3 regions of the Paenibacillus sp. RUD330 genome follow, and region 1 is predicted to be linked to each of the others. Evidence: riboswitches for the same ligand, from Rfam matches in the RefSeq annotation. Region 1 holds a riboswitch; each other region holds the start of a gene.
The links. A riboswitch is a leader RNA that binds a small molecule or an ion and turns the genes downstream of it on or off. The one in region 1 is predicted to bind thiamine pyrophosphate.

Region 1 (10,656 bases):
GAGCGGTCTTCTCAGCCTGCGTCTAATCTGCGCGCAGCTATCCAGCTCAAAAAAGCCGCTCCGCACGGATGAGAATCCGCAGGCGGAGCGGCTTTTTGCCGTTCATTCAGGTTGTTGACAGCTTGCCGAGCTGTTCGCCCATCTTGACCTTGAGGCCGACGGCCAGGTCTGTACGGGGCTCGAACGTGCCGTCCTCGAACAACAGGACGACGGTGGAGCCGAACTCGAAGTAGGCCAGCTCGTCGCCGCGCCGGACATCGGCGGTCTGAGGCTCGGTGTACCGGATGCTGCTGACGTTGAGCGCGCCGACCTTGACGATGGCGATCTCGCCGCCATTGTGGGTCATGTACGTCACGAGCCGCTCGTTGCGGCTCAGCACGCGGCGCATTCTCGTGAGGCCGAATTCGTTCACCGGATAGACGCGTCCAGGCAGATGCTCCCGCTCCACGATGACGCCGTCAGCCGGCACATGGATGCGGTGATAATCGGTCGGGCTCAAATAAAGAACCGCATAATAGCCGTTGCGATAATTCTGGATGCGGGGCGAGCCGTTGAGAAGCTCCTCGACCGTATAGTCCTGTCCCTTGATGCCCAGCATCGTGCCGTCCTGGATAGGGCCGGCTCCCGTCACAAGCGCGTCGACCGGGCTTACCGCCATGTCCGCCGTATCGTCCACGGGGCGCATGCCGGGCTTCAGCCTGCGGGTGAAAAACTCATTCAATGTCGCGTATTCTTGGATTGCTCGCTCCGCTTCTTCGGTACGGATGCCGTACGTGCGGGCAAAACGGGGGATAAATCCCCGGCTGGCTCTGGATTTAGCAAAGCTTCCCGTCAGGCGGGAAATCCATTTGCGGGATCCGAGCTCCGTCATATGGCGGAATAACCAGGTCCACATGCCTCCGCTCTTCACGTCCTTTCGCTGTCAGCCATGCGGCGGTCTCGGCCCGCTGCTCTTGCGGACCTATGCCGGCATAGGCCGTCCCGACTAGTGTGCCACATCCGCATGGACAAAGCAATGAATTCGGGCGTATGAGGGAGTTATTTCAACGAATGGAAGCGATAGCGGCGAATGGCTTGAAGGACGGCCCACGCCGCGAGGAGAGCGGCAAGAGCCCAGGCTGCCGAGGAGACCGCGTCAGGCTGGACGTCCTTCCCGGCGATGCCGATGAAGGCCCATACGAGCACAAGCTCATAATAGGGATCCCGGAAAATCCAGCCGACGGCCAAGCCGAGCGAGGCGGCTGCTGCAAGTCCGATCAGAGCCCAAGCCGCATCTCCCCAGCCGAAGCCGTTCCAATCCAGGCTGTACAGCCAGGCAGAGACGTTGACGATCGTCGCGACGCTGATCCACCCCATGTAGATACTGAACGGAAGCTGGGCCAGCAGCTGCTCCCCTGCCGTCGCACTCGACGATTGGCGCTGTGTTTCGACATAGAGGACGATCAAAGACGCGAGCAGAATCAGCATGATGAGGACGCTGAGCCCGACATGCTCGTAATGCCAGGCGACGATCCATGCCGAGTTGGCCAGCCCGTTCAGCACGAACCAGAAGCCGATGGAGCGGACGCTGCTGCGCGAGCTGCCCTGCGGAGTCCATTGGTAGACGATGAACCCGGCCAAGAGCAGGTAGATCAGGCTCCAGATGCTGAAGACATAACCCGGCGGCGTGAGCAGAAGCGGGTATTGGTCGGACAGCTCCTTGGTCGTTTTTCCACCCAGAGGGAGCAGGACGGCGAGAGCGTTCATGACGATTACCAGGGCGAAGGCGATCGTGTTGAGAGCCTTCCATGCAGGGCTGGTCCGGGGCAAGGACGTTGGGGATGGACTCATGATTGGGTTTCCTCCTTGGCTCAGTTCGATCCGGTGCGATCTGGAACTGGTTCTGGATCGGGATTTGTTCAGAATTCGGATCAGGATGAAAATATTATACTCATTGGTATATATTCACCGAATGGAGAAGTGCCCAACCATTCTTTGCAGTGAGATAGCCGTCCGGTGCAGCCATCCGGTACGGCTGGCTCGGACAGCGTCCGGCCTTCGGACATTGCGGTTATTTCACGTTGAAGCCTAGAATGGCGCGGCTTCTGCCACGGCAGGACGCTTGGCCCTTTCGGGCTCGCCAGTCGGAGAATATTCTGAAGCAGCAAGCTTTCATGCAGGAAGGGGAGAAGCAGGTTGCAGAGGCCGAAGGTCGCTTTTGTCACTCCGGGATCCTTTCCCATCCCTTCAGCGGGCAGCAGCTCCGTGGAACGCGTCATCGAGAAGATGGCGCCTCTGGTGGCGGTACAAGCGGAGGCCCGGATATATGGCCGCTCGGGGGCGGGGCTAGGAGCTGTCGGACAGATCGGAGGCGTCCGCTGCGAACGCTTTCCTGCAGGCGACAAATCGGCTTATCTCCGCAAAGTGAGCCGGTCTATCCGTCTGTTCCGGCCGGACCTCATTGAAGTGGAAAATCGTCCCGGCTATGCGCTCAAGATGAAGCGGAGCCATCCCGATGCGAGAATATGGATCAACCTGCATTCCTCCTCCTTCATTGGACCGAAAGCCATCGGCAGGGATAGGCTGAAGAGGAGCTTTGCGGCCGCGGAAAAAATCATCGTCAACAGCGAGTTCCTGCGGGATACGGTGGCAGGCCGGGTTCCCGAGGCCGCGCACAAGCTGAGAGTCGTGCCTATCGGCGTGGACACGGCGCGCTTTCTTTCCCGCTGGGAGCCGGAAGGAGCCGCGCGCAGGGAAGCGTTGAGGCGGGCGAGGGGCTGGCAGGACAGGGACGTGCTTCTGTTCATGGGAAGGATCATTCCGCTCAAGGGCGTGCATCATCTGCTGCGGATCATGCCGGAAATCATCGCTCTGCACCCCAATGTGCTGCTCGCCGTCGTCGGAAGCCCGTTCTACGGCTCGCACCGGACGACCCGCTACAGCCGCGCCTTGCAGGCGCTGGGCAAGCGTTATCCCCGGCACATCCGGTTCATCCCCTATGTTCCTTATCCGGAAGTGCCGAGCTGGTTCCTGGCGGCGGATGCCGCCGTCGTGCCCTCGGGAGCGCGGGAGGCGTTCGGCCTCGTCAACGTCGAGGCGATGGCGAGCGGCATCCCGGTCGTCGCCTCCCGCGCCGGGGGCATGCGCGAGATCATCGTCGACGGGGAGACCGGGTATCTGGCCGATCCGGCGCGGCTCGAGCAGGAACTCTGCGACCGGCTGCTCGCACTGCTGCGCGATGAGGACTTGAGGGAGCGGATGGGCCGCGCCGGCCGCGAGCGGGTGGAGCAGCGCTACACCTGGGAGGCGACGGCACAGCGCTGGCTGGAGGTGCTTGCGGAAGCTGCGGAGCATCCCTGAGCGGGTGCGAGGCGGCAAGGACGGCTTCGGCGAGGCCGCCGAACAGGACGGAACGGGTTGCAGCGTTAAAGCGTACCCCCGGCAACGCGAAAAAGACCGTATCCCCCTCGTACGGGGAATGCGGTCATTGCATTCAGGCTTTTCATCGTGCCGGCGTCATTTCCCTGACCGGATGTTTTTCAGCGTCTTCTTCTCGAGGACGAAGCCGGAATAAATCCGATCGCCGCCAGATCCGGTCGGGCATTGAGGCAGCAGTCCGACCTTCACCGTCTCCTTCACGGGCAGGGTGAAATACCGCATCATGAAGAAATGGATGCCGTCAAGCGAATAATGAAAAGCGAAGGAAGGGCCGGTGCGGGCGACCTGCAGCCAGACGGAGTTCCCCTCGATGTCGCAGCCGTTCGCATCGTCCGACACCGAGTTGGTGACGACGCTGACGACGGCATGCGTGCCGAAGTCCGTCAGTTCGAAGCAGGCTTTCGCCCAGACGTCCAGATCCTTCATGACCATGATCGAGGCCGAATCGTACATGCTCGTGAACGCATGCTCGACCTTGACGCGCATGACGAAATCTCCAGTGACTTCGGTGTAGTAGAATGGCGCGTTGAGAAGGCTCTCGGGCAGCGTCCCTTCTTCGGATTCCGTACCATGGGGACAAAAGAAATCGGTTTTTTCCGGCGCATGCAGGATGATCCGGTCCGAGTCGAATCGAATGCTGCTTTCGTTCAGCCAGCCAAAAGTCTTAAAAGCGGATTGGTTCAATAGAATTCCTCCTTTGTATAGATTTATATTAACAGTAATTATTATCTAATACGATGGCGAGAGACTTCGGGAAAGGTCAGTCGTTGACTGAACGTAAATAGCCGCTTGGGACGACAATGGTCGTCTCTAGCGGCTTTTCGGAGCGGTGATGCCCGGTTGGCAAGAGAACAGAGAGAGTCGATCAGAATATTATGCCGATGGCTTCTCTTGTCAGGTTCAATGAACAAGCGCAGGACATTTCCGGAATTGATACGTTTATAGCCGCAATCTCCTGTTCCCAGATGGTAAAAAAATAGAGTTTTCTTATAACAAACACGGACTCCAAGGCACAATGACAGATCCGATTGTTCTGAAGCTTTAGTACGGTTACGACGAACTCAACCGGCTTAAAAAAGTCGGGCAAACCGAAACAACTGCAATCGCTGAATATAGCTATCATTCAAACGGATTGTTAAAAGTCATCAGGTTGGAAAATGGAACATCCAGCACGATGAATTACAATGGGTACGATTCAAGCGACTTGACGCAGCTGCAAGGGGCGTCTACGGTTATAAACCGTCATTCCTATACATGGAGTTCGGATGGAAATCAACTTTCTAAAACGGATCTGGTGGCTGGTTAATCTAAATCTGTCCAATAACTGGAGAGTTGTTAATAAGAAGATGGTATGGGGCAGATGGTAGAGCTATCAGACATGTAGATTATACCCATCATATAAACGCTAAAACTCATCCAGAAGCACCGCATGAGCATACTTGGACTTATGATAAAGATGGTAATCCATCTAGAAATTAAAAGGAGAGATTAGAAAGTGGGATACACTGAGCTTGTCCAACGTGTAGGATGGGGTGAAGAGTTCCATTCTATTATCTAGGTGATGAGTTCTGGATTAGTAGAAATAAAGATGGTCTCTATCTAACTCAAGGAAAGAACTCTTTTACACAATCCTTTCTTACAGCAGAAGAATTGCTTAAAAATGCATGAATAGATGAAAAAACAATATTTGAATTATGTGAAATGATTGAAATTTAATATTTGAACTGACCTTGGCTTCAAGCCTTTCAAGGTTTTTTAGTGTTCTCTAAAATAAAGAAATTTAGGGTATAGAATTACTTTCATATATAAAGACACCTATAGAAATGAGTTTTATATTAATATTTTCTGATTATTTTTATTTGGTTTATTAATTTAATGGAGCGGGCCACTGGTTGACAACTTCCACCACCCGGCTTATAGTCATACCAAGATATCCACTAGGGGCGCCCGCACGGGCTGAGATAAAGCGCAAGCTTTGGTCCCTTCGAACCTGATCTGGGTCATGCCAGCGTAGGAAAGTGGTCGAACATGCCTTTTATTTGGCCTGTGCCTCTTTTCGCCGCTTCCAGACCGGAGGCGGCTTTTTGCCGTCCTCCGGCGGAAAGCGGAGGAAGAGCAGGCGCACCCGATCTGCTAACCGCAATCTGCCGATGAAGGCGGATGCGGCGAGTAGAATGTCCTGGACAGCCTGCGTTTTTTCAACGCAGACAACCGGAACTTGAGGCATGACCGGCATTTCCAAGCGTGCAGCCCCCTGGCGGATATCATGATCCGTTAAGGGGGCTTTTGATTTTCCATGGCCATACATACCGAGCCGCTGCCGGGCAGCCGCAAAGTCTACATGCAGGGAAGCCGGGAGGATATCATGGTTCCGATGAGGGAAATCTCGCTCTCGGACAGCGAGGTGCGCGGAGAGTCCATTCCCAATGCGCCTCTGCGAATCTATGACGCAAGCGGTCCTTACACGGACACCGATTACGAGGCGGATGTCGCGATAGGCTTGCCGCCCATGCGAAGAGGCTGGATCGCAGAGAGGGCAGACACCGAGGCCTATCAGGGCCGGATCGTCCAGCCCGAGGACAACGGCTTCTCCGACGCAGGCAAAGCCGCCGAGAGGGGAGCGGAAATTTTCCCGCCATCCGGCAGGCTGCCGCTGAGAGCTCTCGCAGGGGGCAACATTACCCAGCTGCATTATGCAAGGCAGGGCATCGTGACTCCCGAGATGGAGTTCATCGCCCTGAGGGAGGGGATGGAAGCGGAGTTCGTACGCTCCGAAGTCGCGGCGGGAAGGGCGGTCATTCCGGCCAACGTCAACCATCCCGAGAGCGAGCCGATGATCATCGGACGGCATTTCCACGTGAAGATCAACGCCAACATCGGCAACTCCGCCGTGACCTCCTCGATCGAGGAGGAGGTGGAGAAGATGACGTGGGCGACCCGCTGGGGAGCCGATACGATCATGGATCTGTCCACCGGCAAGAACATCCATACGACGAGAGAATGGATCATCCGCAACTCTCCGGTTCCGGTCGGGACCGTGCCGATCTATCAGGCGCTGGAGAAGGTGAACGGCAAAGCCGAGGACCTCAGCTGGGAGGTGTTCCGCGATACGCTGATCGAGCAGGCGGAGCAGGGGGTCGATTATTTCACCATTCATGCCGGCGTGCTCCTCCGTTATGTGCCGCTGACCGCGAAGCGTCTTACGGGCATCGTCAGCCGGGGAGGGTCCATCATGGCGGCCTGGTGCCTCGCCCATCACAGGGAGAACTTCCTATACACGCACTTCGAAGATATCTGCGAAATCATGAAAGCCTACGACGTGACCTTCTCGCTCGGCGACGGGCTGAGGCCGGGGTCGATCGCGGACGCCAACGACGAGGCGCAGTTCGCGGAGCTGGACACGCTCGGCGAGCTGACGAAAATCGCCTGGAAGCATGACGTGCAGGTCATGATCGAAGGTCCCGGCCATGTTCCGATGCATCTGATCAAGGAAAATATGGACCGCCAGCTCGCCGTCTGCGACGAGGCTCCCTTCTACACGCTCGGTCCGCTCACGACGGACATCGCGCCGGGCTACGACCATATCACAAGCGCGATCGGGGCGGCGATGATCGGCTGGTTCGGCACGGCGATGCTCTGTTATGTGACGCCCAAGGAGCACCTGGGGCTGCCGAACCGGGAGGATGTGAAGGAAGGCGTCATCACGTACAAGATCGCCGCGCATGCCGCCGATCTCGCCAAGGGCCATCCGCAGGCCCGAAAGCGCGACGACGCTCTGTCCAAGGCCAGATTCGAATTTCGCTGGCGCGATCAGTTCCATCTGTCGCTGGATCCCGAGCGGGCGATGGGCTACCACGACGAGACGCTCCCCGCGGAAGGCGCCAAGAGCGCGCATTTCTGCTCCATGTGCGGGCCGAAGTTCTGCAGCATGAGGATCACGCAGGACATTCGGGATTACGCGGAGAGGGAAGGGCTGGACACGGCGGAGGCGATCGAGGCGGGCATGAAGGAGCAGTCGGAGGCGTTCAAGGCCGGAGGCGGCAGCATCTATGCTTGATCCGGCGGCAACAAGCCGATCCGAGGCGCAAGACGCCATTCAGGAACGGTATTCCCGGCAAATCCGCTTCGCTCCCATCGGCTGGAAAGGGCAGCGGCGGATCGGCCAGGCCGTCGTGCTTGTCGCCGGCACCGGCTCGCTCGGAGCTTCGCTGGCGCAGCATATGGCCCGGGCAGGGGTAGGCGAGCTGCGGCTTGCCGACCGCGACTACGTGGAATTCAGCAATCTGCAGCGGCAGATGCTGTTCGACGAAGAGGATGCGCGGCTGGCGCTTCCCAAGGCGGAGGCCGCCGCACGGAAGCTGAGGCGGATCAACGGCATAATTGAGCTCGAGGCGTTTGCCGCCGATTTCACGGCTCCCGGTCTGCTGGAGAAGATCGCGGGCGGGTGCGATCTGGTGCTTGACGGTACGGACAATGCCGCGGCCAGGCTTGTGCTGAGCGATTACTGCTTCCGTGCCGGCATTCCGTTCCTGTACGGCGGCGTCGCCGGCGCGGCCGGTATGAGCGCTCCGCTCATTCCCGGCGCGACCTGCTGCCTGCGCTGCCTCATCGGGGGCGAGGAGGAGCAGGAGAGCGGACAGACCTGCGAGACGGCGGGCATGATCTCGCCGGCCGTGGAGATGGTCGCCGCGCTGCAGGCGGCTGAAGCGCTCAAGTGGCTGGCAGGCGATAGGGAAGGAATGCGCCGCACGCTCGTCTCTGCCTCTGTGTGGCCATACGCGATGCGCGAGACGAAGCTGCCCGGACCGTCAAGGCTCTGTTCGATTTGCGGCTGCGCAGGAGCGGTGCAGGAACGGAGCGGGGGAGGGACGCGTTCGGGAACGCAGGATGCTTGGCGGGAGGATGAGGAAGCGGAGTCTTTATGGGGAACAGGTCGAGAGTTCCTTCCGAAAGCAGCCTCGGAAGCAGCCGGAAGCAGCCGCCGCCAGCACGCGGCCGTTCTGTGCGGCCGCGATACGTTCCAGCTGCAGCTGGAGCCTGCCGAACCCGGAACGTATGAGAAAAGGCTGGAGAGGCTGGGCTGCCGGCTGACGCTCAATCCTTATCTGCTGCGGGCAGTGCTCCCGGACAACGGGAAGCTCGTTGTGTTCCCGGACGGCAGAGTGCTGGCGCAAGGCGCCGCGGACGCTGACACGGCCTGGGAATGGTGTCGTCATTATTTGGGCGCGGAAGCGCCGGAGAGAGAGGCCAAGGATGAAGAAGCTTGAGTTCAGCCTGTACGTCATTACGGGCGAGGGCTGCCATCCCGGAAGAAGGCTGGAGGATGTCATGCGGGAGACGCTTGAGGGAGGAGCGGATATCCTGCAGCTGCGGGACAAAAAAGCTTCGCTGCGGGAGCTGGGAGAGAAAGCGGGCCTGCTGCGCAGGCTTACGAGGGAGTACGGAGTGCCGTTCATCGTGAACGACCATCCGCTGCTCGCGCTTGAATCCGATGCCGACGGCGTCCATCTCGGGCAGGACGATCTATCCATCGCCGATGCGCGGGAGCTGCTCGGTCCGGAACGGATCGTCGGCATCAGCACCCACAGCCTGGAGCAGGCCTTGAAGGCCGAGACGGCCGGCGCCGACTATATCGGAGTCGGGCCGGTGTATCCGACGGCAACCAAGCCGGGCCGGGCGGCGGTCACGCTGGACTACGTCCGCCAGGCGGCGCGGCATGTTCGCATCCCCTGGACGGCAATCGGCGGCATCCATCCCGGCAATGCAGGCGAGGTGCTCGCCGCAGGGGCCAGGAGATTGTGCGCCGTCTCCGCGGTTGTCGGCAGCTCCGATCCCGCAGCCGTCTGCCGGGAGCTGAGGAGCCTCATCGCTGCCGCAAGCGAGGCTGCAGCCGGTTTGAACGCTTCATCGGGAGCTGCTTCCCGACCGGGCAGCCCGCTTCGGCTCACCTTGAACGGCAAGGAAATCCTTACGCCATCGGCAACGCTTCAGGAGCTGGTCGAGTCGCATGGCCTATCCGGCCAGAGGATTGTCGCCGAAGCGGATGGAATCATCCTGCCGCGCGGCGATTGGAGCCGGCATCGGCTGGCGGATGGAATGAAGATCGAGCTGGTCCACTTTGTAGGGGGAGGCTGAGTGATGGATGATGAAATGAAGGCTCAAGCAGCGGCTCATGCAGCGGCTCATGCAGAGTCTCGGACAGAGACTCGAACAGAGACTCGAACAGAGGCTCAGACAGAGGCTCGGACAGAGTCCCAGACAGAGGCTCGGACAGAGTCCCGTACCGAGTATCGAACCGAAGCTCGAACCGATGGTCCTGCCGCTGTCCGAATCGCTGGCCATGCGAAGCCTCAGCCGGAGCGGGGGCTGGACCGGGATGCCTGGAAGGTGGGCGAGACCTGGCTTTCCTCGCGCTTTTTCCTCGGAACGGGCCGCTTCCCGAGCCCGGCCGTCATGCAGCAGGCGCTGCGGGCAAGCGGTGCGGAGGTCATTACGTTCGCCGTCCGCCGCGTCAATCTGGAGCAGCCTGAAGACGATTCGATCCTGCAGCATCTGCCCGAAGAAAAGTTGATCTACCTTCCCAATACGTCGGGCGCAGGCAATGCGGACGAGGCGGTGAGGATCGCGCGCCTGGCCAGAGCGGCCGGGCTTGGCAGCTGGATCAAGGTGGAGATCAGCGCGGATCCGCGCACGCTGCTGCCCGATCCGCTGGAGACGCTGAAAGCGACGGATAGGCTTGCGGCCGAAGGCTTCACGGTGCTGCCTTACATCTCGGACGATCCCGTCCTTTGCCGTCGTCTGGCCGAAGCCGGAGCGGCGGCCGTCATGCCGGGAGGAGCCCCGATCGGGACCGGACTCGGCATCCTGAACCCGTACAACCTCGGGCTGATCGCGGAGGAATCGCCGGTTCCCGTCATCGTGGACGCCGGACTCGGCTCGGCGAAGGACGCCGCTCTGGCGATGGAGCTCGGGGCATCCGCCGTGCTGGCCAATACGCCGGTGGCGCGGGCGGCAGATCCCGTGGCGATGGCCGAAGCGATGGCGCTCGCGATCCGCGCCGGCCGGTTGGCCAGGCTCGCCGGCCGCATCCCCGCGCTTCCCTATGCCTCCGCGAGCAGCACGGAAGCCGGCGCCCTGTACCCGCGCCAAGCCGATCGCTCGGGAGCGTGGAGGCAGTGAGGGAAAGGGTGCTCATCCTCGGAGGCGGCATCATCGGGCTGAGCTGCGCTTACGAGGCGG
Region 2 (10,656 bases), 1.4 Mb from region 1:
CCGAAGGTCGGCTCATCCAGCAGCAGCAAGCGCTGGCCGCCGACCATGGCGGCAGCGACGCTGAGCCTGCGCTTCTGTCCCATCGACAGCTGGTAGGGATGGCGGCCGCCAAGGCCGTCGAGCGCATAGTTCTCCATGAGTGTCCTTGCCCGGCTGCTTCGCTCGGGCTCCCGCAGCGGACGAGGCAAGGAGTAGGCGAGCTCGTCGAGGACGGTGTCCGTCACGAACTGGAACTCGGGATTCTGGAAGCTCAGCGCGGCATGCTTGGCCATATCCCCGGGCTTTTTCAGGCTTTGGACCGGAATGCCGGGAATGTGCAGGATTCCCTTGGTCTTGACCAGCTTCATGATGGCGAGCAGAAGCGTGCTCTTGCCGGCTCCGTTGACGCCGGTGACGGCGATCCAGTCGCCGGCGTTCACCGCGAGCGGGCCGGTCCGCACCTTGGGCCGGCCGCCGCGCCATCCTTCCAGGCCGTCCAGCCCGAGCAGCAATTCGGCGGAACGGGCGGCAGGCGACGGAGACATCGTTGCGGGGCGGATTGCGGCATTATGATCGTAATCCTCCCAGAAGCCGGGGTACCAGATCCCGTATTCCCGCAGCAGCTTCCGATGCTCCCGGAACACGAGGCGGGGAGAGCCGTCGGCCATGATGCTCCCGTCGGGTCCGAATACGATGACGCGGTCCATATCTTCGGCGATGCCGGCGATCTTGTGCTCGACGATGATGACGGTCCGTCCGCCCCAGACGGAGCGGAGAGAGCTCCATACCTGCCGCGTGCCCTCCTCGTCCAGGAGAGCGGTCGGCTCGTCGAGCAGCAGAGCATCGGGCTCCATGGCGATCATGGCCGCGATGGCAAGCCGCTGCTTCATTCCCTGGGACATGCCGGCTACCGGAAAATGGGGGTCTGCCAGACACAGGCCGACCTCATCAAGACAGCGGGAGATGCGGTCCGGCATTTGCCCGCGCGAAATGCCCGCGTTCTCCAGCGCGAAGGCGATTTCTTCGTCGGCATACGGCATGCAGAACTGGGAGTCCGGATCCTGGAACACATAGCCGGGCCGGGCAGGGACAAGGCAGCAGTCCGCCTTCATCGGGATGCGGATGGCCGACGGCACCAAGCCGCCGAGCACCTGCAGCAGCGTCGACTTCCCGCAGCCGCTCGGTCCGAGCAGCAGCACCTTCTGGCCGTGTTCGATGGTCAGGCTCAGTCCTTTGAAGAGGAGCGGAGAGTCTTCTCCGGGATAACGGAGCCGCAGGTTCTCCACGCGCGCCGCTGGCCCGGCATCGTGTACGGGCGGCACCGGCCGTCTTGCTGCAGGCACAGCCTCGCCGGCATGGCGCCGCCGTTCGGAGCCGATTGCCGAGGCATTCGCCATAGAGGGCAAGCCGCTCCCGATGGCGGATGCGGGAGCTGCAAGCGGCGTCGAAGCCGCGCCGGTCTCCCTGCCGTTCGTCGGAGTGCGGCTGCGAATGCAGCCTTTCAGGATGACGTCTGCAGCGTTCATCGCCTTACCCCAGCGCCTCGTAATCCTTGTCCGAGGCCGGGTGGATGAGGCTCAGCACGCCGGTGCGCTCCAGCGCCTTGGCCAGCGCCCAGGCGAACAGGCCGGCGATGACGACGCTGCCGAGCAGACGCATGGAGACGAACAGGGTGTAGTTCCAGGCGGTCATTTTATCGATGTAGCTGTAGTGCGCGTCGATGAAAATGGAGACGACGGCGGAGCCGAGAGACGCAAGGATCGTCACGATCGGACCTGCCTTCCGGTACAGGAAGGCGGCGAAGATGATTTCGGCGCCGAGGCCCTGCAGCACGCCGTAGACGAGCGTCGAGGCGCCCCACGATCCGCCCATGAACGCTTCCAGCGCGGCCGCGGCCGTCTCGGCGAGCAGCGCCGCTCCGGGCTTGCGGATCAGGAGGAAGGCGAAGGTGCCGGCCATGAACCACATGCCGTAGCTGAGCTGCTCCGCATGCAGGCCGAGCGGCTTGAGAATGTCGTACATCGGATTCCAGATGCGGTAGATGATGCCGAAAACGACGGCTACGACAAGCGTGACGAGAATGTCGGCGAGCGTCAGTCCTTTTGGACGGTCGGCATTGGGCATGGCGGTGGACATAAGCATCAGACTCCCTCTCAAGGAAAAATGGAATGTTCCCCACAGATGGCTGCTGACCCGGCCCGGCCTCCTCCCGGGGGCATAGGAAAAGCCCGCCGGGAGCCGGCGGGCAGAGGGAATAAAGGCATATCCGCGCAGGATGGGCATAAGGCCCGGCGGCGCGGTGCATTCTCTCTACGCTGGCATTACCCAGATCAGATCAATGGTCAGCGGCATACGGCCGCAGTCTCAGCCCGACTTCATCGAGCCCCCATGCATGCTATGGAAATTGTCCTTACTATAACGTGAAAATCTGGAAGCGGCAAGAGGCATTATGGCGCCGGTCAGCGGGGAGCGATATTCTCCGCGAGCAGCTCGCCCATCGGCGACCAGTCCGGCTCCTGCGGACGGGACGGGCAGGAGACGGGCAGCAGCGGGAACAGCAGCTCCGCGATGCGGTACGCCTCTTCCAGGTGAGGATAGCCCGACAGGATGAACCTGTCGATGCCGAGCGCCGCATATTCCTTCAAACGAAGCGCGACCGATTCGGGATCGCCGACGAGCGCGGTGCCGACTCCGCCGCGCACGCGGCCGATGCCGGTCCACAGGTTGGGAGAGATCTCGTCCTGCCCTTCGCTGTCGCGGACCAGCTGCGTCATGCGGCGCTGGCCGACCGAATCGAACCGGTCCAGCACAGCCTGCGCGCTCCGGGCGTCCTCCTCGCTGACATGGCGGATGAGCCGCCGGGCTGCGTCCCAGGCTTCCTCCGCCGTCTCGCGGACGATGATCTGCACCCGCAGGCCGATGTCGACCTGCCTGCCGAGAGCGTGGGCGCGGGAGCGGACATCCGCGATTTTGGCCGCCACCATCTCCGGCGTTTCGGCCCAGGTCAGATAGGTGTCGATATGCTTGGCGGCTACGGCATGGCCGGCTTCCGAGGAGGCTCCGATATAGAGCGGCGGCGACTTGCGGCCGAAGGGGGGATATTGGAGCCGGGCTCCTTCCACCTGGATATGCTTGCCGCGGAAGGTGACCTCCTCGCCGGCCATCAGGCGATGCCATACTTGAAGGAACTCGTCCGTAGCCTCGTACCGGTCGGCATGGCTCAGAAAAATGCCGTCTCCCCGCATTTCATGCGGATCGCCTCCGGTGACGACGTTCACGAGCAGCCTGCCCGAGGAAAGCCGCTCGAACGTAGCCGCCATGCGGGCGGCGATCGTCACCGAGACGCCTGCCGGACGGACGGCCACGAGAAAGCGGAGGCGCTCCGTGGCGGTCATGAGCGCGGATGCGACGACCCAGCCGTCCTCGCAGGCATGGCCGGTCGGCACGAGCATGCCGGTATAGCCGAGCCTGTCGACGGCCTGGGCGATTTGCCGGAAATAAGGCAGATCGGTAATTTTGGCGCCTTGCGTCGTGCCCAAGTAGCGCCCGTCTCCCATGGTAGGGAGGTACCAGAATAGTTCCATGATGTCTCCTCCTGCTATTTTGTCCGATATCCTGTTCAGGATAAGCGGGGGCCAGCCGTCCGGATCGAGCGGTCCGACAGGCTGATGAACCTGCGACGGGCCGCTCCCGTCTAACGATGAATCTAAGAACGGGAAGGCTCCTGCCCGGATGACGGGCCTGCGAACGGCATCGCGTCCGCTCGTCCGGCGAGTCCTTGCCTGGCCGCGCCTGCCGGCGCGCCATCCGCGATGCGTCCGATCAGCCATTCGCGGAGCTCGGCGAACTCCCGGCTGGATCGCAGCGGTATCGTTCCTTCCTCGTGCAGAGGGTTGGCGAAGTCCTCGACGATCCGGCCCGGAGACGGATGCAGGAGCAGGATCCGCCGGCCGAGCAGCAGCGCCTCGTCGACGTCATGCGTGATGAAAAGAATGCATTTGCCCGTCTTCTTCCAGATCTCGCCGACATGCGTCTGCATGGACTCGCGCGTCAGGGCGTCCAGCGCGCTGAACGGCTCATCCATGAGGATGATGCTGGGGTCGGCGGCCAGCGTGCGGGCGATGGCCGCCCGCTGCTTCATTCCTCCGGACAGCTGGTGGGGATACATGGACGCGGCGGAGGCAAGGCCGACGAGCTCCAGATAGGCTGCTGCCTTCCGGCGGCGCTCGGCTTTGGGCATGCCGGCCATTTTCAGGCCGAACTCGACATTGCGGGCAACGGAAAGCCACGGGAACAGGTTGGCATGCTGGAAGACGACGCCTACCTTGGTATCCGGAGCGGAATGCTCCGCTCCGTCGATGACGATGCGGCCCTCCGTCGGCTGGATGTACCCTGCGATCAGATTCAGCAGGGAGGACTTGCCGCATCCGGACGGACCGAGGACGCAGATGAATTCATCTCCCGCCAGCTTCAGGCCAATGTCCTGCAGCACGGAAGGGGCAGCCGGCGAAGCCGGACCGTAGCGAAGGGAGATATGCTCCAGACGGATGCGGCCTGCAGCGGCTTCGCCGGGCGGCGGCACAGGCACGGATGCGGTGCCCGTTCGTTGGGCTGTCACGGTCATGGCGGTTCCTCCTCATGAGCGGTATGGGAATGCAGGCGTTGCGCACGCCTCAGGCCGTTACTTTGAATAAAAATCGCTGCGGACCGCTTCCTGGAACGTCTTCAGGTCGGGCGCGGACTTGATCGACTTCTGCTCCACGAGGAAATCGGCCGTTTCCTTCAGCAGCGCCGCGAAGGCTCCGGGCTTGTCGGGCGTGCCCATGTACTCGGGCAAAGTCTGCTCGGAGGCGTCCAGCACGGTGATCTGCCTCATCGCCGTCAGCGTCTCTTCCGGGGAGAGGCCGAGCTCCTTGGCGAGCAGGACGGACGCGTCCTCGGCATGGTCCCGGTAATACCTGGTCCCCTCGTCGAGCACCTCGATATAACCTTGGACGGCTTCCGGGTACTTGGAGGCGAACTCCTTGCTCACGACGCCGAATTCTCCGGTAATGCCGCCTCCGGCCGCGACTTCCTTGGAGGTGACGATGACCTTGCCTCCGTCGGCGATCAGCTTGGACTGGACCGGCTGCCAGATGTAGGCTCCGTCGATGTCGCCTCTTTGCCACGCTGCGGCCATTTCGGGGGCGGGCATGTCGATGATCTTGATCCCCGACGGATCGATGGCCTTCTGCTTCAAGGCGGAGAGCAGGCTGAAATGGGAGGTGGAGCTGAAGGTGGTGGCGATCGTCTTGCCCTTCAGGTCCTCCAGGCTGCCGATGCCTGCCGACGTCTTCACGACGAGCGCCTCGCTCTCGCCGATGATGTCGTGGATGTAGTAGATCTCGTCGGGCAGTCCCTGCGCGATGCCGGATGCTCCCGGCGGCGTGCCGACCATGCCGAAGTCGATGCTGCCTCCGGCCATGGCGGTGTTGACGTCGCGTCCGGCGTCGAACTTCAGCCACGATACTTTGGCGCCGGGAAATTTCTTCTCGGCCAGTCCAAGAGCTTTGGCCATCAGCTCGCCGTTCGGGCTGACCTGATAGCCGATCCGGATTTCCTTCGGCAGGGCGGAGCTTCCTCCGGCTTGATTCGAGCTTTTTCCGTCGGAGGAGCCGCATGCCGCAAGGGCAAGCAGGAGAAGCGTTAGGGAGAGGGTCACGAGAAGGCCGCGCAGCTGGCGGCGAGAGGACCGGGCATGAAACAGTCTGTTCATAGCGATGAAGCCTCCTGATCGGAATAGGAATGGGGAACGGCAGGAACGGCGGACGGCGGCTGATCGGCTCCGAAGGCGTCAGCCGCGGGTCCAGGGCGATGCTTGGCGGATCAGCAGCCGGAGAGAGGAATCGATGGCGATCGCGATGATTCCCATGAGAATGATGCCGGCATAGATGATGTCGCTGCGAAGATATTTGCTGGCGTCCAGCACCATCCAGCCCATGCCGGAGATGGCTGCGACCATCTCCGCGGCGACTAGCGTGGAGTAGGTGACTCCCACGGCGGTGCGCAGCCCGGTCAGCACATCGGGAAGGCAGGAAGGCAGGATGACGTAGGCGTACAGCCTCCAGCCGCGCGCTCCCAGGGAGCGGGCGCCGTTAATGCGCTCTGCCGGCACCTGGCGGCTGCTGTGGACGGCGGCGATGAACAGAGGCGAGAAGCCGCTAAGGAAGAGCAGGACGATCTTGGATTCGTCGGCGATGCCGAACCAGAGCACGAGCAGCGAGTAGTAGGCGAGCGGAGGCAGAGGGCGGTAGAATTCGACGAATGGATCGAATACGGCCCTCAGCCAGCGGTTCCGTCCGCAAAGGATTCCGAGAGGCACGGCCGTAGCGGCCGCGAGCGCGATGGCGATCAGAATCCGGCGCAGGCTCGCTCCGACATGGGCGGCGAGCGACGAGTCCTTGTAGCCGTGCTGCGCGATATCCGCGAAGGCGGTCCAGACGTCGGCGGGCGGCGGCAGGAACAGCGGGTTTACCCAGCCGAGGCGCCCGGAAAGCCACCAGAGCAGCAGGACGGCCATGACGGAGCCGGCCGAGACGGCTGCCGGCAGCAAGCGGGACTCGGCGCGGCTGCGCCTGGCTTCCCTTTTGTTCGCGGCGGATGGGGCTATGGCCATGAGACGGATGCTCCCTTCTGCGAGGAATGGGGCGCCGAGCCGCTGGACGAACGGCTGCCGAGGAAGAAGTCCGCTCGGCGAAGCGGCGGCGTCAGGCGCCGGCGCATGGAGAAATCAGGCGGCGGGCACGACGGGATTCAAGGGTGAGATGGGCTGAAACGCAAAAAAATCAATCCCTCAGCTGCCAGGATTGATACTTCCGTTGGTCGGATCGGATCAGGGATATTCGGTTGGAACTTCAAGCCGTGCCGATGGCGGTGATGGTGACGGTGCATCCGCCAGTCCAAGCAGCGCGTCGAGCACTTCGGAGCGGAGCCGAGGCTCCAGCGGGGCGAGATGGAACAGCTCGCAGAAGAAAAGTCCGTCCGCGGCCAGCCGGGCGATCGTAGCCAGGGCAGGGGAACGGCTTTCGGAGACGATCCGGCTCTGCCACGCCTCGTACCTTTCCCTCATGGGAGACAGCAGGGCGGGGTTGCCGGAGGCGGCGGCCAGCACGGCGGCGCTCGTCTCCAAGTCATCGGGACTTGTCTGGAAGCTTTGGGTCAGGTAGGCTCGCGTCCATGGATGGGATCCGCAGCCTGCCGCAGCCCTGGCCTCCGTCTGGTTCTCGAAGCGGTCCAGGAAATCGTCCAGCGTCGCCTGGATGAGCGCTTCCTTGCTGGGGAAGTGGTACAGGAGGCCTCCCTTGCTGATGCCCGCTTCGCGGGCGACGGCGTCCAAAGTCAGCTTGGAGGCTCCTTGCTCGCGCACCAGCTTGCAGGCGACTCGGAGAATGGCGTTTCGTTTTGAAGCGGCGGCCATGGCGCACCTCCTGCCGTTACTATACGGACCGGACGGTACAGAAGTCAATGAAAAAATAATTATTCCTAGCGGATATGTTGGTTTTATATTTGACCAACAGGCGGACATGGGCTGCGAAGCGGACCGACAGGCTCCGTTCTGGAAGGCGGGCTGCGGAAAGTTGCTTGGGCGACCGTCCAGGAGGTAATCTGTGGATAAGGAGGGATGGACATGAAGTATCGCCGTTTAGGCAAAACGGAGCTCAACGTCTCGGTCGTCGGCATCGGCACCTGGCAGTTCGGCGGAGAATGGGGCATGGATTTCGCGCAGGACGAGGTCGACGCGATTTTGGACAAGGGCGCCGAGCTCGGCATCAACCTGATCGACACGGCGGAATGTTACGGAGACCATCTGTCGGAGGCTTTCATCGGAAACTACATCGGCAGGCGGAGGCGCGAGGACTGGATCATCGCGACGAAGTTCGGCCATCATTTCCACGAGCGCTTCAAGCGTACGGACGTATTCTCCGGAGACGATGTCGTGAGGCAGCTGGACGCATCGCTCAAGGCTCTGCAGACCGACTACGTGGATCTGTATCAGTTCCATTCCGGCCCGGATGCCGCCTTCGACAGCGACGGGCTGTGGACCGCGCTGGACAAGCAGGCGCAGGCCGGCAAGATCCGGCATCTGGGAACGTCGATCGGGAGCAACGACAACCTGCATCAGACGGCCGCCTCCTCGAAGGTCGGCTCGCAAGCGATCCAGGTCGTGTACAACCGGCTCGACCGCAAGCCGGAGGAGCGGGTATTCCCTTCCTGCCTGGAGCAGGATCTCGGCGTGCTGGCGCGGGTGCCGCTGGCGAGCGGCTTCCTGAGCGGCAAGTACAAGCCCGGCACGGAGTTCGGCGAGACGGACGTGCGGCATCGCCAGGATGCGGAGCAGGTTCGGCAGCGGCTGGAGGAGGTGCGCCGGATCGCGGAGGAGGAAGTGCCGGAGGGCGTCCATATGGCAGCCTGGGCGCTGGCCTGGTGCCTTCGCCATCCGGCCGTGACTTCCGTCATTCCCGGCTGCAAAAATCCGGAGCAGGTTCAGGGCAACGCAGATGCGGTGAAGCTCGTCACGGAGCCGCACCCGCAGGATGTGCCGAATATCGGCCGGTAGCTCCGCTCGCTAGGCAGCGCCGCCGTCTTGTCGGCGAGCATGTCAACCCGAAAAGCCCTGCCGGACTGCGCTTGAGCGCGGTCCGGCAGGGCTTGCTTGTTCAGCTGAGGCTTGCGTAGACGGAGAAGTTGTCGAATCGGGTGGCGTTGTTCATGGAGCGGAGGCCGGCCTTGCCGTGGAGGAACGGAAGGGCGCTATGATCCGCATAACTCAGCTTGGGAGCGTTCATATCGTCGACGTAGACGCGGATGGAGGCTCCCTCGGCGACGACCTTCATCCGGTGCCAGACGCCGGCGGCGAGCGCGGCCGGCGCCGATGCCAGCGTTTGATAGCCGTAATTCATTTTGCCGAGATAGACTCCGTCGGGCTTGATGAACGCATAGTAGGCCTGGATGTAATCGGGATTGTTCGCGAGCACCTTGCCGTTCGACGGATTGCTGGCCCGCACGAGCATGCCGGCGTCCCCGGTCGTCCCGACCAGCTTCACGTCCGCCTCGACCGTATAGTCGGACCATAGGCCGGAGCCGATGACCGTCTTGGCGGGACCGCCGGCAGCCGCGCTCAGCTCGCCGGAAGCGACGGACCAATCGCCTTCATACCGCGTCCAGCCGTTGTCGTTGCCGTCGTTGAAGTCGTCGGCCAGCGGAGAGGGCGTCTGTCCCCTCTCGAACGACAGGCTGCTGAAGTCGAACTCCCCCTGGACCGTCTCGAAGCGGAGCTCATGATAGCCGGCGGTCAGATAGAGGCCTTTCTTCGAGACGTTCACCCAGTTCTCCCAGCCGCCGCTTCCGGCCGACTGCACGACTCCGGTCAAATCCGCCGCCCCGTCCCATACGCGGAAGCTGACGTTCGGGAAGGTCGTGGCGAGCCGCGCGCTCATGTCATACATGCCGCTCTCGGCGACATTGACCCGGTAGAGCAGCCATTCCCCCGTCTGGTTCCAGCCGACGACCTCCTTGCCCTCCGCCGCCGACGAGCGGATGTCCACGTCATCGCTGCGATAGGAGCCGCCGATGTTGGCAGGCGTCAGATCGTGATAGCCGGTCCCTTCCCCGCCTTTGCGGTAGTGGACGGCTTCGATCGTCCCTGGAAGCGGTTTGTACGCATTCCAGGCGCTGCTGCCGCCGACATCGTTGCTGAACGCCACATAGCCGAAGTCGGCATGGGCGTCCTGGGTGGCATAGCCGATTTTCCCGCCGCCAAGGCCGCTTACGCTGCGGGACTGCTTCTTCATGCCGTCGACGTAGACGGCGAAGGAGGCGCCGTTCTTCTCCACCCGGATCTGATGCCACTTGGTATAATCATAACCTGCGGGGAGAGGGGAATACTCCCAGCCCTGACTGGCGCCGCCGACGACGAAATGGGTTTCGAGACGATTCAGCTTGCGGTTCAGGAGGGCCGTTCCGTAGTTGTTCTCATCCGTATAGGAAAATACGGCTCCATACAGCGGCGAAGAGCTTGTGCCCATCTTCATCTGCTTGGCATGGAACTCCGCGGTGTAATCGGAAGCTGTCGAGGCCGCCGTCACTTGCCGGTACCAGGCCGTCGTCCCGATCGTATCCTGCCACATCAGCTCCTGGTTGTAGATGCCCCAGGTTCCGCCGCCGACATTGGTCCAGCCGGAGCCGATCGCGGCGCGCGCGAAACGGTCCTCGAACGACGGCGCGGCCGGGTTCGGCTGGCTTGCCGTCGTCGGACCGAGGACGGACATCCGGTCTCCGTTCCAGACGATGCGGTCCAGATTCATTTTGCGGCCCGGATAGACGGCGTTGCCTTGGGAAGCGTGGCTGTGGTAGACGATGTAGTCCGAATCCAGATCCGGACCTTTGACGATGGAATTGTGTCCGAGGCCTACGTTGGAGCCCTCCGTGGCGATCAGGATCGGGTTCTGGCTCTGGGCGGGGGAGAAGCCGGAGAGAGGAGAAGCCCCGGACGCATAGTTGACCCGATAGGCGGTGCTCCAGACATGGTTGCCGGTATAGGTCATGAAATACTTGCCGTTGCGCTTGAACGTCGTGGAGCCTTCCGTCCATCCCGCCATCGACAGGCCGGTCGAACCCGCCGCTCCGAAAGCGGTCGGC
Region 3 (10,656 bases), 1.4 Mb from region 1:
CATGCCGCTGGACACCGACGCCACTTTTCGCATGCTGGTGGATACGTATATGGAAGGCCTTCGGCAACGGGCAAAATAATCGAAGAGGCGCCCGGATACAATCCGGGCGCCTCTTCGTGTCTCAGGAAAAATACAGCCGGCGCGCGTTCGCCGCCAACGCAAAGGCAGCCTCTCTCTCGTCCATCCCTCTCAGACGGGCGATTTCCCCGACCGACTCCCGCATCATGAGCGGATGGGTCGCCTGCCCGGCGAACGGCCCCTCGAACGGCCACGGACCGTCCGTCTCCGTCATGAGACGCTCCAGCGGGTACGAGACGGCAAGCGGGCGGATTTCCTCCTCGTAGAGCACATCCGGAGTGAGCGAGATGTAGAATCCGGCATCCGCGAGCATTCGCGTCACGGCCTCGTCTCCCTTGTACCAGTGGAAATGCGCGCGGGCGACGCCGAATTCCCGCAGCAGCTCCAGCGCCTTGGCGGCGTCCTCGTAGACGGCATGCAGAATGATGACTCGTCCGGTATCGGCGGCAAGGGAGACGAATTCCCGCAGGATGCGCAAATGCCCCGCGTCGTCGAATTTCCGTCCCGCCGCTTCGGCCTCCGTCCGCATGTAGTAAGGAAGGCCGACCTCGCCGATCGCGAACGCCTCCCCGGCTTCATGGCGCTCCCGGATCCAGGTCAGCAGCGCCTGCATCTCGGCCTCGTCCGGAAGCTCCTGCTCCGGATGCCAGCCGTAAGCCGGCATGATCCGGCCGGGATGCGCCCGGGCGAGCTCCCGCGTCCGCTTGGCGGAATCCAGATCCATGGACACGGCGACCGCCCCCGTCAGGCCGCCGCTGAACGACTGCTCCAGCATGCTCTGGAGCTCATCCGCGGCATACTGCTCCAGATGGATGTGGGTGTCGATGAGCGGCAGCCGGGCCCCGCTCATCGACGCCGCTTCATTCCGGCAGTCGGAGGCGTCGCCCCGGCTCTGCGGCGTCTGCGGAAGCCCCGGCTCCGAAGCGCTGCCGGGCAGCTCCAGCCGCGGCGCGTTCCCCGACGGCTCCAGCTCGGAGCGCTTCCAGGCAGCTCCAGCTGCGGTGCGTTCCCCGACGGCTCCAGCTTCGGAGCCCTTCACGGCAGCTCCAGCCGGCGGCGATGACGACTTTCCGGATCCAGCATCTGCTCCCAACGGGTTCATAGCGGCATATCCCCCTCTTCCAGGCTTCCGAGCGATTCATAGAGCGACTCCTTCAGCTCGCCGAATCGCGGATCGCTTCCCAGCTTTCCGCTGCGCGGGCGCGCAAACGGCACCTGGAGCTCCTGTACGACGACGGCCGGCGATGCCGACAGGACGAGAACGCGGTCGGACAGCAGCAGCGCCTCCTCGATGGAATGGGTGACGAACAGCACCGAGCGGCGCTCCTCCTCCCACAGCGACAGCAGCCAGCGCTGCATCCGCTGCCGGGTAAGCGCGTCGAGCGCTCCGAACGGCTCGTCGAGCAGCATGAGCGGCTGCGGGGACAGCAGGGCGCGCAAAAACGAGACGCGCTGCTGCATGCCGCCGGACAGCACATGCGGATACGAGCGGGCATAGGCCTCCAGACCGAGCCTGCGCAGTCCTTCCTCGGCAAGACGCTTCGCCCCGGCGCGGTCTCTGCCCGCGATGCGCAGCGCCAGCTCGATGTTGCCCTGGACCGTCCTCCAGGGCAGAAGCGCGGCCTGCTGCGGCATGTAGGCGGCGCGGCCGGCTCCATCCGTAGCCGGCTTCCCGGCGAGCATGATCTCGCCGGAGTCCGGCCGCTCCAGCCCCCCGATGAGGCTGAGCAGCGTCGTTTTGCCGCTGCCGGAAGGGCCGACGAGCGAGACGAACTCGCCTTCGCCCACAGTCAGGGACAGTCCGCCAAGCACTTCGATGACGCCGCCGCGGCCGGTGAACGACTTGCGCAGATTCCGGATTTCAAGCATGTTCATCGTCCTCCCTCCTTGCGCGGCCGCCAGGACAGCGCCAGCTTCTCCGCTCCTGCGACAGCTGCGAACAGCAGCAGGCTGAGCAGCACGACAAGCGCGACTCCGGCGAATACGAGCGAAGTTTTGAAGCCCTTGGAGGACAGCAGCATGAAGTAGCCGAGCCCCCGGTCGGAGCCGATCCACTCCGCCACGACCGCGCTCGTCACGCTGTACGAAGCGGCGATCTTGAGGCCGGAGAACAGCTGCGGCAGCGAGCCGGGCAGCTCCAGGCTGAGGAAGCGGCGCCAGCGCCCCGCTCCGATCATCCGCATGTACCGCTCCAGGCCCGGATCCGCTCCCTGGAGGCCGCCGAGCATCGCGACGCAGACGGGGAAAAAGCAGACGAGCATGACGAGCAGCAGCTTGGGCAGCAGCCCGAAGCCGAACCAGATGACGAGCAGAGGCCCGATCGCGATGACGGGAATGTTCTGCGACAGGACGAGCAGCGGATAGAAGCCCGACCTCATGAGCGGCAGCAGGTGCAGGACGGCTCCCAGCAGCAGGCCCGCGGCCGCGCCGCCGGCGAAGCCGAGCAGCGTCAGGCTCAAGGTCGCTCCGGTGTGCTCTGCCAGTCTCGGGCGGGCCGCCCAGGCATCGCGGGCGATATCGCTCGGGGCGGGCAGCAGCCACGCCTCCGTCCCGGACAGACGGACGGCCGCCTCCCACAAGAGCAGGAAGGCGGCCATGACGACGACCGGGGGCAGCAGAGCCCCCCATCGGATCGTTCTACTGTCCATCCGGGTATTTCTCCAGCAGCCGGTCCATCGAGGCGCCGTTCTCCGGGTTGTAGTAAATCTTCACCTGAGAGATGACGGACGGGCAGCCCATCGCCGCCATCTCCTTGCTCATCTCCGCGACGACGGCGAGCAGGCGCACGAGGTCGCCCTCCATCGTCGTCTCGAGCGGCGCGACACGGTACGGAACGCCGGCCTCCTTGATGATCTCGATCGCCCGGTCCACGTACGGAAGCACGCTTTCCCCGCCGGGCGTCGTCGGCAAAATCTGAATGCTTACGAGTGCATTGGCCATATCCGGTTCCCTCTCCCCGTCAGCCGGCATCAAGATGCCGGCAAGTAATCGTTCGTGAACGCCTTGGACAGATCCGGCAAGGTGCCCAGCAGCTTGTGCTCATGCATCCATTCGGCATAGTTCGTCCAGACCTCCGCCTTCTGCTCGCCCCAGCGCGGAGCGTCATCCTGATATTTGGGGCTCAGCCACTTCTGGCTGGCGCGCACGAGCTCCGGATTGAGGTCCGGAACGGCCTTGATCAGGATGTCCGCGGCGGCGGCGGGCTCGGAGATCGCGTAGGCATAGCCCTCGGAAGCTCCGGCCATGAATGCCTTCACCACATCAGGGCTTTCCTGGATCAGCTTCTCGCTCGTTTCCAGCACCGGCGTGTAATAATCCAGCTTTTTGCTGTAGTCGGTCAAGTACACCATGTTCAGCTTCTCCCCGCGCAGCTCCGCCTCTACCCCTGTCCAGGCGTAATAGATCCAGGCGAAGTCGATATTCCGCTTCACGGCGGTGAAAAAGTCCGCGTTGCCCATGTTGACGATCTTGACCTTGCCGACATCGGCGCCCTGCTCCTGCATGAGCGAGGAGATGACCTCCTGCTCGACCGGCGCTCCCCAGCCGCCGTAGGTTTTGCCCTCGAATGCTTTCGGGTCCTTGATGCCTTTGGCTTCCGGCGAAGCAAAGCCGGAAGTGTTGTGCTGGATGACGGCCGCCAGCGACACGAGCGGCAAGCCCTCGCTGCGGGCGAGCGTGATGTTCTCCTGGTAGCCGACGCCGAATTCAGCCTCCCCCTTGGCGACCAGCGTATCGGCGGCCGTCCCCTCCGGCGGCTGCACGATCTCGACGTCGAGGCCGTGGTTCAGGAAAAAGCCTTTGTCCCGGGCGACGTACAGCCCGGTATGATTCGTGTTCGGCGTCCAGTCGAGGACGACCTTCACTTTTTTGACCGGCGCGGCCGTGGCGGTGCCGGAAGGCGCCGGCGTCGCCGCGCCGCCGTTCCCGCTGCTTGCGCCGTTTCCGCTGCCGTTGCCGCAGCCTGCCAGCAGCGTCGCCAGAACAAGCGCGGCCAGCCCCGCTTTTTTGCCCATCTTGCTTGGAATGCCCATGTTGCTTCCCCTTCTTTCTCTCGCAGCCGTGAGCCCGGCCGAGCCCTGTCCGGAGCGCCAGCATGTCAGGGAATAAAAAAAGACGTCTCCCAAGGAAGACGTCTTCGTCACTTGAATCCATTTGCGCCCGAGGGCGGCAAAAGGCTCGGCTGACATGCGGTTCCTACGCTGGCATTATCCAGATCAGGTTTAACGGGTCGGGATGCTTCTCCCCTCTCAGCCGGCGTACGCCAGCTCCCCAGGCTCATTCGGTTGTCAATAGAGCCATTATAGCAGAGGAGCCTTTTATTGCAACCTTCCGTGTCGAAATTTGCGGGCGCGCGGCATCATGTAGAGCCGGCCTCCGGACTTTCCGAGCCTGAAGACGGCTTCTTGGCGCCGGAGTCGGCCGGCGCTCCGCGAGCCTTGTTTCGCCCGCCGTCCTTGCCGGCTTGCGAGCCTTGATCGGCGCCTTCCTGCCCGTCCTGGCCTCCGGCCTTGTTGGCGCTGTCATCGGCGCCTTCCTGCCCGTTCCCCGGCTGTCCGCCTCGGCCCGTCCCGGCGCCGCCGGCTGCCTTTCCGGCACCGCTTTGGCCGCCGCCGCTCTGGCCGCCGGCTCCGCGGCCCTTGGCCTGCCCGCCGGCTCCCGCCTTTCCGCCGCCCTGCCCCGCCTGCCGCTGCGCTTTCTTTTTGACCCAGCCGATTCCCATGACCAGCATGAGCAGCGGAAGCGCGATCTGGTAATAGGGACTGAATTTCAGGTAGACGGTCATGCCCGTCCATAAATGCTGCGACAGGACAGGCTCCAGGAGGCTCGCCGTGAAGATGAGCGGAGCCATGACGAGGGCGCCCGCCCGATAGGGAACTCCCCAGGCTGTCCGCAAAGCGATGACCGAACCGAAAAACAGTCCGGTCGCCTTGACGTACAGCCCGATGTACAGCAGCAGCGTCACGAGAATATCGAGCCGCTCCAGAAAGTTGAACAGCCGGATCTGCTCCACCGCCTCCAGCGTCGGAAGCTCGGCGAGCCGATACAGCTCCGGACCGAGCACCATGATCAGCACCATGTTGACCGCAATCAGGAACAGCGAGACGCCGGCATAGGCGCCATAAGACATCGCGCCCGTGGACGGAGAGCGCCTCGCATAGGTCCAGAACATCATCAGCACCATGACCTGTCCGAACGGAAACGACAGGATATCGGGAAACGCCGCGTGCAGGACAGGCCTGAAGCCATGCTCCAGCACGGGCCGCAGACGGTTGAGGTCGAGCAGGCCCGACGCCAGAAACAGCCCCAGAAGGGAAATGTAGCTGACGGCCAGCACCGGAATCAGCACTTGGTTGACCCGGAAAAACGCCTCTACTCCCTGCTTCGAGGTGTAGTAGACGATTCCCGTCAGGACCAGCATCGTGCACCACATCGGCGTCTGCGGCAGCAAGGTGGCGGAGATCAGCTCCCCGAAGTCGCGCACGTTGCGCATCGATTCCAGGGCGAAGACGACAGCCAGCGCCGCGCCGAGCAGGCCGCCGAGCAGCTTGCCGAAATGCAGCTTGTACAGTCCGGCCAGATTCGTATCGGGGGCCCGGTTGTAGAGCGCGCGGTAGACGAGCAGCAGGCAGAAGCCCGCGGCGGCGGCGATGCCGATCGCAATCCAGGAATCCTGTCCCGCCTCGGATCCGAGCTCGAACATCGGCGTGCTGCCGATGGTGAACAGCACGAGAAAGACGGCGATCTGCCCCGCGCTTACGCTTGCTTCCTTGGCTTTCATGCCCTCACTTCCTCTCCCGGCTGTCCTCGCTCGCCTGCTCGTAGGAGCGGTTGCTCCGGCCTGTCTTGATCAGTCCGACATCGACCCTGATCTCGGCTTTCATCTCGGGGTAGAGCCTGCCGTTCCACTCCGAAGCGATTCCTTTCCACGTGCGCGGATACTTCCGCCGCACCGCTTCGCCGATGCCGGCCACATCCGCCTTCAGTCTCTGGGAAGCTTTCAGTCCGTCCTCGATGTCGGATCGGACCTGCTGGCCGAGCAGGCGCTCGATGCCGGCAACCGCAGCCGGATCATGAAGATTTCCGCCGCATGTATACTCGAACAGGGTTGCGTCCGCCTCGACATTCGCCTGGAGCAGCCAGCCGTCTCCGCTCCGCGAGGGCTTCATCTTCGTCTTGAGCCCGGTGATCCGGGCGCTGTTGACCTTGGGCCCTCCTTCACGGCATGGAAAGGAGATCGTCGTCCCGGACACTTCGCTGCGCAGCCAGAGCAGGCCCCGGCTCTCATGCGTGCGGATCCAGCCGATCATATGGTCGTCCCGGAACAAGGCCAGCTTCTGCAGCCTCACCTTCGAAGGCGTCGACGTGTTCTTGTTCGCGTCCACGTTGCGCACGCCCTCGCCCGATCCGCTGATCGCGATGCCGGGAGCGGCGGAAGCGTGGAGAGGGCCGAGCAGCTGCAGCAGCATCGAATAGACGGTCTGGGGGCGGAAGTTGCCCCCGCTCTCTTTTTCCAGCGCGATCAGCTTCGTCAGGGCGGTGCCCGATATCCTCTCCATCGGAAGCAGCTGCTCCAGGATGGGCCGGGCTTCGCCCTCGGTCACGAACACCATGACCGTCTCCCGGGAATTGCCGTTGCGGAGATAGACGTCGAGCAAGCCGCCGATGCCCTTGCGGGCGGCGCGCTCGCCGATGACGACGACTTGGTTGTGCCCGAAGTAGAGGCTCCGGGACATCTCCTGCGTCGCCCGGGATACGGCGCCCCGCACGCTGTCTCCTTCCGTGGAGAAGACGTTGACCGGAGATTCCGTCGTGCTCGTGAAGCCGTTCTGGGAAGAGATGGCGCTTGGAATGACCAGCTGATAGCTGATTTTCCACTTTCCCTCCTCGGTGAGGTCGATGCCGGTCGCAGAGATGATGCCGAGCTCGTTGAGCTCCTTCCGGTCCCAGCAGCCGGCAAGCGGAAGGAGCAGCAGCGCCGCCGCCAGCAGCAGCGCCCAACGTCCGACGATGCCCCGGCTCATGAATTCTGGCGCTTGGGCTTGCCTCCGGGCTGCCTGCGCCTGCCTCCCTTCTGCGCGATGACCGGCCGTCTGACGAGGCTCCAGCGCGGCGCCCGGACGAACGTATCCTTCCATTCGCCTTTGACATACGGAGCGACCGGCTTGAGATAGGGCACGCCGAAGGAATACAGGCCGGCGAGGTGGATGATGACGAACAGATCGACCGAGATGATGCCGACAAAGCCGAGAATTCCCGCGCTGACCATGAGCAGGAAGCGGATCAGCCGCGCGGCGATGGCGATGTTGATCTGCGGAACGACGAAGTTGGAGATCGCCGTGAAGGCGACGATGATGACCATCGCCGCGGAGACCAGCCCCGCCTGCACGGCCGCCGTGCCGAGCACGAGCGCTCCTACGATGGAGATCGCCGGTCCGATGGCGCGCGGCATGCGGACCCCCGCCTCGCGCAGCACCTCGAAGGTCAGCTCCATCAGGAACGCTTCCACCAAGGCCGGGAAGGGGACCCCCTCGCGCTGCGCGGACAAGCCGATGAGCAGATTGCTCGGAAGCATTTCCTGATGGAAGGTCGTGATGGCGATATAGAGAGCCGGCAAATGCATGGAAATGAAAAAGGCCGCGATCCGGATCAGCCGCAGGAAGCTGGCGATGTCGAAGCGCTGATAATGGTCCTCCGGCGATTGGAAAAACCGGAAAAACGTCACGGGACCGAGCAGCACGTAAGGGCTGCCGTCGACCACGACCGCGAAATGTCCCTCCAGCAGCCCGGCTGCCGCCTGGTCGGGACGTTCCGTGTTGAGCACGGTCGGGAACGGGGTGAACGAGGAATCCTGGATGAACTCCTCGATGTAGCCGCTGTCCAGGACGCTGTCGATGTCGATGTCGTCCAGGCGACTGCGCGCCTCCTGCACGATCTCGGCATCCGCGATGCCGCTCATGTACAGCAGAGACACCTCCGTGCATGTCTCCCGCCCGATGCGCCGCGACTCCACCGTCAGCCTCTCCGAGCGGATGATTCTGCGGATGAGGCCGACATTCGTCTGGGCCGACTCCGTGAACGCATGCTGGGGTCCCCGGATGACCGTCTGGGCCGTCGGTTCGCCGACAGGGCGGGTTTCCCCGCCCGCAGCCTCCGCCGCCACGGCTTCGTCGCTGCCTTCGACGAGCAGCAGGCAGCAGCCGAGCAGCAGCGCGTCGAGCGCTCCTTCCAGCGTCCGCACCGGCTCCGTCAGGCCGGTGGAGATCACGTTCAGGCGCAGCCGCTGGATGCGCTCCTTGAGCCGGCCCCTTCCCTTGAAGCTGCCGGGCTCCGCTTCCTCCGCCGCCTGCAGCGGCTCAAGGACGTTCTTGCGGATCGCCTCCTCGTCCACGATTCCCTGCACATACAGCGCGGCCAGCTGGACGCCGGGCAGAGCCCCGCTGGACAGCAGCCGCAGGCGCAGGTCTCCGCTGTGATGGAACTGCATGCGGATCGCATGGGCGTTGGCGGCCAGCGACGGGCTCAGCGCGGTGGCCGTCTTCCTCCTTCCGAGAGGAGGGGGCTTCGGCGCGCCGCCGTTGCCGCCGCCGGCTCTTCCTTTGCCGTCCTTGCCGCCGCTTGCCCCGGCGCCCCCGCTGCTTTGGCTGCCGCTTGCGCTGTTTTCCGCCGAGCCGTTTCCGCTTTGGGCTGCAGACAAAACAAACCCCTCCCTTATCCAGAATGACCTTATTCTGGGCAGAGAGGGGCTTAATTATCCGTCCGCCCTCCTGGCGGGCTGCCGGCTTCAATCGGGATGCCGTTTTTCAGCTTCCTTCCTTCTGCCGCAAATTCGCTACGACCCCGATCATCGCCGTCAGCCCCTGCAGCATCATCTCCTGCGGCATGAACGGGACCGAAGGCTGCGCGGCCGCCATCTCCGCCGAGGCGGGAAAATGCACGAACCCGGCCAAGACCGGAAGTCCGAGGCTGCGGATGTGATGGAGCGCCCGGTACATCGTGTTGTTGCATATGTAGGTTCCGGCTGTATTGGAAATTTCGCAGGGGATGCCGAGCTCCGCCAGACGCTGCGTCATGGCGCGCACCGGCAGCGTGGAGAACAGTCCGTCCGGCCCCTCCTCGGCAATCGGCTCGTCGGAAGGCCGGGCGCCCCGGTTGTCGCCATGCGAACGGACCGGGACATCCTTGACGTTCACGGCGATCCGCTCCGGCGTAATGGCCGTGCGGCCCTTGGCCAGTCCGCATGCGATGACGGCATGAGGCTTGAACGCGTCCATCTCTCCGATGAGCCGGTCGCCGCATTCGTCGAAATGAACCGGAAGCAGCACCGTGCGAAGCTCCACGCCCTCGAGACGCTCCTCCTTCAGCTTCTCCATCAGCCAGCCGGTCGGATTGACGTCGTCGCCTCCGAACGGCTCGAAGCCGGATACCAGCACCTTGATCATATGCGCCCACTCTCCTTTTCTTTTCCATAGTAAGACATGCCGGCTCCGCAGGGAACCCGCACGGCCTCACATAGCCGCCCCGCGCATGCCCGATAGGATGCGCTCTTCGGCCGCTAATTCCTGATCCAGCCTTCAGCATGATCTTCCACAAAGCGAATTTCGTTCTCATCATGCGCCAGATGTCCCTCATCGACCATTTTTTGAAAGGCTGGATTCCCTTCGGCGGCACCGGTCTTCAATGTCTCGCATAGTGCCGTCAGGCGCTGAACGATCCACTTCGGCAAATCATCGGGTACAGGCATTCCATAGGATTCGAAAAACAGCCGAATTCTGCGGCGGCGTCCTTTCGTCCGACCACATGTACGGCTGAAGGTCGGGATAGCCGTTTCCTGGAACCTCTCCAGAAGCAAAGGTCAATATTTCACGATCGGAGGAATCGATTCCCAGAAATCTTGGCGCTCCCTCGAACCCTCGTTGCTCCAGCTGTCTCAGAAGCCGATGGACAGAAGGACTCCAATAGCCGGTCGGGCGGCGTACGGTGTCCGCCATGCGGACAATGTGATTGATATTGCCGCCTTTTAACACTTCCTCATCCTGAGCCACGCCATTTCGCCTCCCGCTTTTCACAAAGTACACGTATTGCAGCCGGCTTCATGATACACTAGATCCCAATGTTTATGGTATCGGTTTGATGAAAAAGCACAAAGGATGGGGCCTATGGAAGGACAAAGCATTTGTTTTCATGCATTCGGCGAACCGCAGGACGTCTTGGCCGTGGAACAGCGGACCGCTGCCCGCCTGGAGCCGGATGAGATTCTGGTGGAGATGATCGCCCGCCCGATCAATCCGTCGGACTTGATCCCGATCCGCGGCGCTTACCGGCACCGTATCCCGCTGCCGTGCATACCGGGCTATGAGGGCGTGGGATCCGTCATCGCGGTTGGCAGCAGAGTGCAGAAATCCATGCTGGGCAAGCGTGTATTGCCCCTTCGGGGAGAAGGGACCTGGCAGCAATACGTAAAGGCTTCTTCCTCCTTGTCTGTCGAGGTCCCCCATTTCATCCCGGATGATGATGCTTCCCGATCCTACATCAATCCTCTCACGGCATGGATCATTTGCAAGGAGCTTCTGGAGCGCT

Region 2: it holds a riboswitch for thiamine pyrophosphate, as region 1 does, so the genes downstream of both, CIC07_RS01890 (ECF transporter S component) here and thiC (phosphomethylpyrimidine synthase ThiC) in region 1, are expected to answer to the same signal.
Region 3: it holds a riboswitch for thiamine pyrophosphate, as region 1 does, so the genes downstream of both, CIC07_RS14465 (ABC transporter substrate-binding protein) here and thiC (phosphomethylpyrimidine synthase ThiC) in region 1, are expected to answer to the same signal.

Annotation. Positions count from the first base shown of each region.
Region 1 is NZ_CP022655.2:1,763,634-1,774,289, forward strand. Features, by position in the region: gene CIC07_RS07770 (HPP family protein) at 1-2, shown strand, start outside; gene asd (archaetidylserine decarboxylase) at 107-895, opposite strand; gene CIC07_RS07780 (TspO/MBR family protein) at 1,039-1,830, opposite strand; gene CIC07_RS07785 (glycosyltransferase family 4 protein) at 2,176-3,339, shown strand; gene CIC07_RS07790 (DUF1349 domain-containing protein) at 3,496-4,101, opposite strand; TPP riboswitch at 5,347-5,451, shown strand; gene CIC07_RS07795 (hypothetical protein) at 5,453-5,659, opposite strand; gene thiC (phosphomethylpyrimidine synthase ThiC) at 5,714-7,474, shown strand; gene CIC07_RS07805 (ThiF family adenylyltransferase) at 7,467-8,684, shown strand; gene thiE (thiamine phosphate synthase) at 8,671-9,552, shown strand; gene CIC07_RS07815 (thiazole synthase) at 9,805-10,596, shown strand; gene thiO (glycine oxidase ThiO) at 10,593-10,656, shown strand, end outside.
Region 2 is NZ_CP022655.2:411,754-422,409, forward strand. Features, by position in the region: gene CIC07_RS01885 (ABC transporter ATP-binding protein) at 1-1,505, opposite strand, end outside; gene CIC07_RS01890 (ECF transporter S component) at 1,510-2,115, opposite strand; TPP riboswitch at 2,270-2,379, opposite strand; gene ssuD (FMNH2-dependent alkanesulfonate monooxygenase) at 2,439-3,563, opposite strand; gene CIC07_RS01900 (ABC transporter ATP-binding protein) at 3,686-4,603, opposite strand; gene CIC07_RS01905 (taurine ABC transporter substrate-binding protein) at 4,661-5,734, opposite strand; gene CIC07_RS01910 (ABC transporter permease subunit) at 5,813-6,634, opposite strand; gene CIC07_RS01915 (hypothetical protein) at 6,633-6,791, shown strand; gene CIC07_RS01920 (TetR/AcrR family transcriptional regulator) at 6,851-7,435, opposite strand; gene CIC07_RS01925 (aldo/keto reductase) at 7,646-8,575, shown strand; gene CIC07_RS01930 (family 43 glycosylhydrolase) at 8,676-10,656, opposite strand, start outside.
Region 3 is NZ_CP022655.2:3,185,085-3,195,740, forward strand. Features, by position in the region: gene CIC07_RS14440 (TetR-like C-terminal domain-containing protein) at 1-79, shown strand, start outside; gene CIC07_RS14445 (TatD family hydrolase) at 122-1,180, opposite strand; gene CIC07_RS14450 (ABC transporter ATP-binding protein) at 1,177-1,953, opposite strand; gene CIC07_RS14455 (ABC transporter permease) at 1,950-2,726, opposite strand; gene CIC07_RS14460 (thiamine-binding protein) at 2,716-3,018, opposite strand; gene CIC07_RS14465 (ABC transporter substrate-binding protein) at 3,048-4,109, opposite strand; TPP riboswitch at 4,252-4,360, opposite strand; gene CIC07_RS14470 (GerAB/ArcD/ProY family transporter) at 4,436-5,857, opposite strand; gene CIC07_RS14475 (Ger(x)C family spore germination protein) at 5,862-7,100, opposite strand; gene CIC07_RS14480 (spore germination protein) at 7,097-8,773, opposite strand; gene CIC07_RS14485 (pyroglutamyl-peptidase I) at 8,880-9,518, opposite strand; gene CIC07_RS25860 (hypothetical protein) at 9,632-9,820, opposite strand; gene CIC07_RS25865 (hypothetical protein) at 9,804-10,121, opposite strand; gene CIC07_RS14495 (zinc-dependent alcohol dehydrogenase family protein) at 10,293-10,656, shown strand, end outside.